2 regions of the Cytobacillus gottheilii genome follow, and region 2 is predicted to be linked to the other one. Evidence: a T-box and tRNA genes for the amino acid it is inferred to sense, from the RefSeq annotation. Region 2 holds a T-box; the other holds one or more tRNA genes.

Region 1 (4,432 bases), 1.8 Mb from region 2:
TTCCAACCATTCTGAGGGAACCTTTGGGCGCCTCCGTTACTTTTTAGGAGGCGACCGCCCCAGTCAAACTGCCCACCTGACACTGTCTCCCGCCCCGATCAGGGGCGCGGGTTAGAATTTCAATACAGCCAGGGTAGTATCCCACCGACGCCTCCACCGAAGCTGGCGCTCCGGTTTCTCAGGCTCCTACCTATCCTGTACAAGCTGTACCAAAATTCAATATCAGGCTACAGTAAAGCTCCACGGGGTCTTTCCGTCCTGTCGCGGGTAACCTGCATCTTCACAGGTACTATAATTTCACCGAGTCTCTCGTTGAGACAGTGCCCAGATCGTTACGCCTTTCGTGCGGGTCGGAACTTACCCGACAAGGAATTTCGCTACCTTAGGACCGTTATAGTTACGGCCGCCGTTTACTGGGGCTTCGATTCAGAGCTTCGCTTGCGCTAACCCCTCCTCTTAACCTTCCAGCACCGGGCAGGCGTCAGCCCCTATACTTCGCCTTGCGGCTTCGCAGAGACCTGTGTTTTTGCTAAACAGTCGCCTGGGCCTATTCACTGCGGCTCATCAAGGCTTTAACACCCTAATGAGCACCCCTTCTCCCGAAGTTACGGGGTCATTTTGCCGAGTTCCTTAACGAGAGTTCTCTCGCTCACCTTAGGATTCTCTCCTCGCCTACCTGTGTCGGTTTGCGGTACGGGCACCTAATCCTCGCTAGAGGCTTTTCTTGGCAGTGTGGAATCAAGAACTTCGGTACTATATTTCCCTCGCCGTCACAGCTCAGCCGTATGCAAGCGGGATTTGCCTCACTTGCAGCCTAACTGCTTGGACGCGCTAATCCAACAGCGCGCTTACCCTATCCTCCTGCGTCCCCCCATCACTCAAACGGATTTTGGTGGTACAGGAATATCAACCTGTTGTCCATCGCCTACGCTTTTCAGCCTCGGCTTAGGTCCCGACTAACCCTGAGCGGACGAGCCTTCCTCAGGAAACCTTAGGCATTCGGTGGATGGGATTCTCACCCATCTTTCGCTACTCATACCGGCATTCTCACTTCTAAGCGCTCCACCAGTCCTTACGGTCTAGCTTCAACGCCCTTAGAACGCTCTCCTACCACGGACACCTAATGGTGTCCATCCACAGCTTCGGTGATACGTTTAGCCCCGGTACATTTTCGGCGCGGAGTCACTCGACCAGTGAGCTATTACGCACTCTTTAAATGGTGGCTGCTTCTAAGCCAACATCCTGGTTGTCTAAGCAACTCCACATCCTTTTCCACTTAACGTATACTTTGGGACCTTAGCTGGTGGTCTGGGCTGTTTCCCTCTTGACTACGGATCTTATCACTCGCAGTCTGACTCCCATGGATAAGTCTTTGGCATTCGGAGTTTGTCTGAATTCGGTAACCCGATGAGGGCCCCTAGTCCAAACAGTGCTCTACCTCCAAGACTCTTACTACATGAGGCTAGCCCTAAAGCTATTTCGGAGAGAACCAGCTATCTCCAAGTTCGATTGGAATTTCTCCGCTACCCACACCTCATCCCCGCACTTTTCAACGTGCGTGGGTTCGGTCCTCCATTCAGTGTTACCTGAACTTCAACCTGGACATGGGTAGATCACCTGGTTTCGGGTCTACGACCACATACTCATTCGCCCTATTCAGACTCGCTTTCGCTGCGGCTCCGTCTTATCAACTTAACCTTGCATGTAATCGTAACTCGCCGGTTCATTCTACAAAAGGCACGCCATCACCCGTAAATGGGCTCTGACTACTTGTAGGCACACGGTTTCAGGAACTATTTCACTCCCCTTCCGGGGTGCTTTTCACCTTTCCCTCACGGTACTGGTTCACTATCGGTCACTAGGGAGTATTTAGCCTTGGGAGATGGTCCTCCCTGCTTCCGACGGGATTTCTCGTGTCCCGCCGTACTCAGGATCCACTCTGGAGGGAACGAAGTTTCAACTACAGGGCTTTTACCTTCTCTGGCCGGCCTTTCCAGACCTGTTCACTTACCTCGCTCCTTTGTAACTCCGTGTAGAGTGTCCTACAACCCCAAGAGGCAAGCCTCTTGGTTTGGGCTAATCCCGTTTCGCTCGCCGCTACTCAGGGAATCGCGTTTGCTTTCTCTTCCTCCGGGTACTTAGATGTTTCAGTTCCCCGGGTCTGCCTTCAATACCCTATGTATTCAGGTAAAGATATCATCCCATTACGGATGATGGGTTCCCCCATTCGGAAATCTCCGGATCAAAGCTTACTTACAGCTCCCCGAAGCATATCGGTGTTAGTACCGTCCTTCATCGGCTCCTAGTGCCAAGGCATTCACCGTGCGCCCTTTCTAACTTAACCAATGTTTATGGTTATTGCTCTTACTTAAAATAAATAAGAGAGAAAAAACTAAGATGGCGATTACTTGGTAATCTTCTTCTATATTGCATTATCTAGTTTTCAAGGAACAATGTTGGTGGAGCCTAGCGGGATCGAACCGCTGACCTCCTGCGTGCAAGGCAGGCGCTCTCCCAGCTGAGCTAAGGCCCCGTTATGAAATGGTGGGCCTAAATGGACTCGAACCATCGACCTCACGCTTATCAGGCGTGCGCTCTAACCAGCTGAGCTATAGGCCCACATAACGGTAAAGTTATAATTTCAATGAGAGATTGCTCTCTCAAAACTGAACGAACAAATAAAGACGTCTTTTAATGAAGATAAACTTCATTTCATCCTTAGAAAGGAGGTGATCCAGCCGCACCTTCCGATACGGCTACCTTGTTACGACTTCACCCCAATCATCTGTCCCACCTTAGGCGGCTGGCTCCAAAAGGTTACCCCACCGACTTCGGGTGTTACAAACTCTCGTGGTGTGACGGGCGGTGTGTACAAGGCCCGGGAACGTATTCACCGCGGCATGCTGATCCGCGATTACTAGCGATTCCGGCTTCATGCAGGCGAGTTGCAGCCTGCAATCCGAACTGAGAATGGTTTTATGGGATTGGCTAAACCTCGCGGTCTTGCAGCCCTTTGTACCATCCATTGTAGCACGTGTGTAGCCCAGGTCATAAGGGGCATGATGATTTGACGTCATCCCCACCTTCCTCCGGTTTGTCACCGGCAGTCACCTTAGAGTGCCCAACTGAATGCTGGCAACTAAGATCAAGGGTTGCGCTCGTTGCGGGACTTAACCCAACATCTCACGACACGAGCTGACGACAACCATGCACCACCTGTCACTCTGTCCCCCGAAGGGGAACGTCCTATCTCTAGGAGTGTCAGAGGATGTCAAGACCTGGTAAGGTTCTTCGCGTTGCTTCGAATTAAACCACATGCTCCACCGCTTGTGCGGGCCCCCGTCAATTCCTTTGAGTTTCAGCCTTGCGGCCGTACTCCCCAGGCGGAGTGCTTAATGCGTTTGCTGCAGCACTAAAGGGCGGAAACCCTCTAACACTTAGCACTCATCGTTTACGGCGTGGACTACCAGGGTATCTAATCCTGTTCGCTCCCCACGCTTTCGCGCCTCAGCGTCAGTTACAGACCAGAGAGTCGCCTTCGCCACTGGTGTTCCTCCACATCTCTACGCATTTCACCGCTACACGTGGAATTCCACTCTCCTCTTCTGCACTCAAGTCCCCCAGTTTCCAATGACCCTCCACGGTTGAGCCGTGGGCTTTCACATCAGACTTAAAGGACCGCCTGCGCGCGCTTTACGCCCAATAATTCCGGACAACGCTTGCCACCTACGTATTACCGCGGCTGCTGGCACGTAGTTAGCCGTGGCTTTCTGGTTAGGTACCGTCAAGGTACCGGCAGTTACTCCGGTACTTGTTCTTCCCTAACAACAGAGTTTTACGATCCGAAAACCTTCATCACTCACGCGGCGTTGCTCCGTCAGACTTTCGTCCATTGCGGAAGATTCCCTACTGCTGCCTCCCGTAGGAGTCTGGGCCGTGTCTCAGTCCCAGTGTGGCCGATCACCCTCTCAGGTCGGCTACGCATCGTTGCCTTGGTGAGCCGTTACCTCACCAACTAGCTAATGCGCCGCGGGCCCATCTGTAAGTGATAGCCGAAACCATCTTTCAGCTTAAGGACATGAGTCCAAAAGCATTATCCGGTATTAGCTCCGGTTTCCCGAAGTTATCCCAGTCTTACAGGCAGGTTGCCCACGTGTTACTCACCCGTCCGCCGCTGACTTCAGGGAGCAAGCTCCCATCTGTCCGCTCGACTTGCATGTATTAGGCACGCCGCCAGCGTTCGTCCTGAGCCAGGATCAAACTCTCCAAGAAAGAGTTGATTAGCTCTTGTGTACATAATGTACATTGTTGATTCCGAAGAATCTTTTTTAAACGTTGACGTTTTATTGTTCGTTCAGTTTTCAAAGAGCAATTTTATTAACTCCGCCGCTCAGAGGCGACTTTATTAATATATCATTTATCAACCCGTTTT
Region 2 (4,432 bases):
TTTATTCCTCCTATTGGCATGCTTGATATTTCACCTCTTGTTGCCATTTTTGTTCTTCGATTCGCTGTAACAGGCATCGATCAATTATATAGATGGATTGTATTGTAAACTGGGGCTATTATAGTCCTTTTTTACTTTGTAAGTCCTTATTTATTTTTTCTTAACATAGTAAGGAGTTTTTAAATGAGCATTTATCAACACTTCAGGCCAGAGGAAAAAGAATTTATTGATCAGGTGCTGAATTGGAGAAATCAAGTTGAAAGTACATATGCAGGAAAGCTGACCGATTTTCTGGATCCCCGCGAACAGCAAATCGTTAAATCGCTTATTGGAGAGAACGCTGAAATCAAATATGCATTCTTTGGCGGATACAGCGGTGCTGAAAGAAAGCGCGCATTTTTATATCCTGATTATCATCAAATTGAAGAAGAGGATTTTCAAATCAGCTTATTTGAGGTAGAATATGCAAAGAAGTTTGTTACAATTGAGCATCCGCAAGTTCTCGGCAGTCTCATGTCACTTGGACTAAAGAGAGCCAAATTTGGCGATATTCTTATTCAGAATGATGTGGTCCAGCTGATTGTGTCGAAAGAAATTGAGTCATATATCAGTCTTCAGCTCGAATCAATTGGACGAGCGAGCATAAACTTAAAGCAAATCCCTTTATCAGATGCTAAAACACCTGAAGAACAGTGGCAAGAATCTGCTCTGACATGCAGTTCATTAAGATTGGATGCAGTGCTTGCCGCCATTTTTAATATATCACGGCAAAAAGCACAAACCTTTATAAGTTCAAAACTGGTAAAAGTGAACTGGACCGTGATTGAAAATCCTTCTTTTGAGTGCAGAGAAGGGGATATGATTTCAGCCAGGGGTTTTGGGCGCGCTAAAATGATGGGCATCGAAGGAAAAACAAAAAAGGATAAATGGCGAATTGTAGCAGGCAAGCAAAAATAATTCAGCATCTTGCAGGAATTTGCGAAAGTGTGTCGAATATTTGCTTATCAAGTACATAAAAAGAACAATTGATTTGGGAGGTGGCAACAGTGCCATTAACACCGTTAGATATTCATAATAAAGAGTTCAGTAAAGGATTCCGCGGATATGATGAAGATGAAGTAAATGAATTTCTTGATAACGTTATTAAAGATTATGAATTAATTATTCGTGAGAAAAAAGAACTCGAAGAAAAGCTAAATGATTTAAATGAGCGAATTGGCCATTTCAACACCATTGAGACGACATTAAACAAATCAATCGTTGTTGCACAGGAAGCTGCAGAGGAAGTTAAGCGTAATGCACAGAAGGAAGCGAAGCTGATTATTAAAGAAGCTGAGAAAAACGCTGATCGCATCGTGAATGAGTCTCTCTCTAAAGCAAGAAAAATTGCCATTGACATAGAGGAATTAAAAAAACAGTCGAAGGTATTCCGCACTCGTTTTAAAATGTTAATTGAAGCACAGCTTGATATGCTTAATAATGATGATTGGGATCATCTCTTAGAATATAAGCTTGATGCAACTGAATTAAAAAGTTCTGAAGAAGAAGATTCATACGCTTGACGAAATAAGAGGATATCGCATATAATTTTATCACAAAATCATCTATATTAAATCGTTGAGAGGGACAGTACAAATCTCATTTGTTTATATAAGCGGTTATTATGGACGCTTGCAGAGAGCCGGGGAGAGGTGGAAGCCTGGCATAAGCTGAGATTAAGAAAATCACCCTTGAGTTCCTTGCTGAACGCTTTTAAGCTGGTAGGCGGGACGGTTCATTCACGTTATGAATGCTAATTGAGCGGATAGAGACTGTTTTCTCTGTCTACAAGGGTGGTACCGCGGGAATTAAAACCTTCTCGTCCCTTTATGGGATGAAAAGGTTTTTTTGCGTTTCAGCGGATTTTTACCCCGAAAAAAGGTAATGATGGTCGATAGAGATGACAGGAGGAAACAGAGATGGAATTCAAAGATACATTATTAATGCCACAAACAGAATTTCCGATGCGCGGCAACTTGCCAAAGCGCGAACCGGAAGTGCAGGATAAATGGTCAGAAATGAACATTTATGAGAAGGTGCAGGAGCGAACAAAGGATCGTCCAATGTTTGTTCTTCACGATGGACCTCCATATGCAAACGGAGATATTCACATTGGTCATGCTTTAAATAAAATTTTAAAAGATTTTATTGTCCGTTTTAAATCAATGAACGGGTTTCATGCCCCATATGTGCCAGGCTGGGATACTCATGGTCTTCCAATTGAACAGGCGCTTACAAATAAAGGTGTAAAACGCAAGGAAATGACGGTAGCTGAATTCCGTAAGCTTTGTGAGGAATATGCATACGAACAAATTGACAGCCAGCGTGAGCAATTCAAGCGATTAGGTGTCAGAGGGGATTGGGAAAATCCTTATATCACATTAAAACCAGCATATGAAGCACAGCAAATTAAAGTATTTGGAGACATGGCCAAAAAAGGTTATATCTATAAAGGCAAAAAGCCAGTTTATTGGTCTCCTTCTTCAGAATCTGCACTTGCTGAAGCAGAAATTGAATATCAAGATAAGCGTTCTCCATCCATTTATGTGGCTTTCCCTGTAAAAGATGGTAAAGACGTTCTAGATGCTGACACGAAAATCATCATCTGGACAACGACTCCATGGACAATTCCTGCAAACTTGGGAATCTCTGTTCATCCAACATTAAATTATGTTGTTGTGGAAGCCAATGGAGATAAGTTTGTTATTGCAGAAGACTTATTATCATCTGTTGCAAGTGAGCTTGAATGGGAGCAGCATAATGTTGTTAAAACATTTAAAGGCGCCGAAATGGAAAACGTATTAGCGAAGCATCCTTTGTATGGCCGTGATTCGCTCGTCATGCTTGGTGAACACGTTACGACTGATGCCGGAACAGGCTGTGTTCATACAGCTCCAGGACATGGGGAAGATGACTTTTATGTCGGCAGCAAATACGGCTTAGAAGTATTATGTCCTGTCGATGATAAAGGGAATATGACAGATGAAGCACCTGGTTTTGAAGGATTATTTTATGATCAGGCAAATAAACCAATTACTGAGAAACTGCAGGAAGCTGGCGCATTACTGAAGATCTCATTTATCACACACTCCTATCCGCATGATTGGAGAACAAAAAAGCCAGTTATTTTCCGTGCAACAGCCCAATGGTTTGCTTCAATTAAAGACTTTAGAAGTGAACTGCTTCAAGCGATTAATGATACTCAGTTTGTTCCAGCGTGGGGAGAAACTCGATTATATAACATGGTTCGTGATCGCGGCGATTGGTGTATCTCCCGTCAGCGTGCATGGGGTGTGCCAATTCCAGTCTTTTATGCGGAAAATGGCGAAGAGATCATTACTGATGAAACAATCGACCATGTATCTGCATTATTTAGAGAACATGGCTCAAATATCTGGTTTGAGAAAGAAGCAAAAGAATTGCTTCCTGAAGGATTTACTCATCCAGAAAGTCCAAATGGCCAATTTACAAAAGAAACAGATATTATGGATGTTTGGTTTGACTCAGGATCATCCCATCAGGCGGTTCTGCTTGAAAGAGAAGACCTGCAAAGACCAGCAGACCTTTATTTAGAGGGATCTGACCAATATCGCGGCTGGTTTAACTCTTCATTATCAACGGCTGTTGCTGTAACAGGCAAAGCACCATACAAAGGTGTATTGAGCCATGGATTTGTTCTGGATGGAGAAGGCAGAAAGATGAGTAAGTCTGTAGGAAATGTCGTTGTGCCTGCTAAAGTAATGAATCAGTTAGGTGCTGACATCCTCCGTTTATGGGTAGCATCTGTTGACTATCAGGCAGATGTCCGTGTTTCTGATCCTATCCTTAAGCAAGTCGCAGAAGTATATCGTAAAATCCGTAATACATTCCGTTTCTTACTTGGAAATCTTGCTGATTTTGATCCGGCAAAAGATAAAGTAGCATATGAAAATCTTCGTGAAGTAGATCAATTTATGCTCGTGAAGCTGAACAAGCTGATTAAAAATTCAGTAACAGCTTATGACCGCTATGAATTTGCTTCCATTTACCATAGCATCAATAATTTCTGTACGTTAGATCTAAGTGCATTCTATCTTGATTTTGCTAAAGATGTTTTATATATCGAAGCAAAAGATCAAGAGGATCGCCGTGCGATTCAAACTGTATTATATGAGAGCTTAATTGCGTTAACGAAGCTTACTGCGCCAATTCTTTCTCATACAGCAGATGAAGTGTGGAGCTTTATTCCAAATGTTCAGGAAGAAAGTGTTCAGTTAACTGATATGCCGGAATATGTTGATCTGCCAAATGCAGAATTGCTGGAGAAAAAATGGACGTCATTTATGAAACTGCGCGACGACGTATTAAAAGCGCTTGAAGAAGCTCGTAATGCAAAAGTAATCGGAAAATCATT

What was found. A T-box is a leader RNA that pairs with one kind of tRNA and senses whether it is charged. The one in region 2 lies ahead of ileS (isoleucine--tRNA ligase), so its partner is inferred to be a tRNA-Ile.
Region 1: it encodes a tRNA-Ile, which carries the amino acid that the T-box ahead of ileS (isoleucine--tRNA ligase) is inferred to sense. The anticodon was not compared.

Annotation. Positions count from the first base shown of each region.
Region 1 is NZ_CP071709.1:32,471-36,902, reverse strand. Features, by position in the region: rRNA gene J1899_RS00175 (23S ribosomal RNA) at 1-2,344, opposite strand, end outside; tRNA gene J1899_RS00170 (tRNA-Ala) at 2,458-2,533, opposite strand; tRNA gene J1899_RS00165 (tRNA-Ile) at 2,543-2,619, opposite strand; rRNA gene J1899_RS00160 (16S ribosomal RNA) at 2,723-4,272, opposite strand.
Region 2 is NZ_CP071709.1:1,855,783-1,860,214, forward strand. Features, by position in the region: gene J1899_RS09245 (YggT family protein) at 1-108, shown strand, start outside; gene J1899_RS09250 (YlmH family RNA-binding protein) at 184-957, shown strand; gene J1899_RS09255 (DivIVA domain-containing protein) at 1,047-1,562, shown strand; T-box leader at 1,609-1,869, shown strand; gene ileS (isoleucine--tRNA ligase) at 1,959-4,432, shown strand, end outside.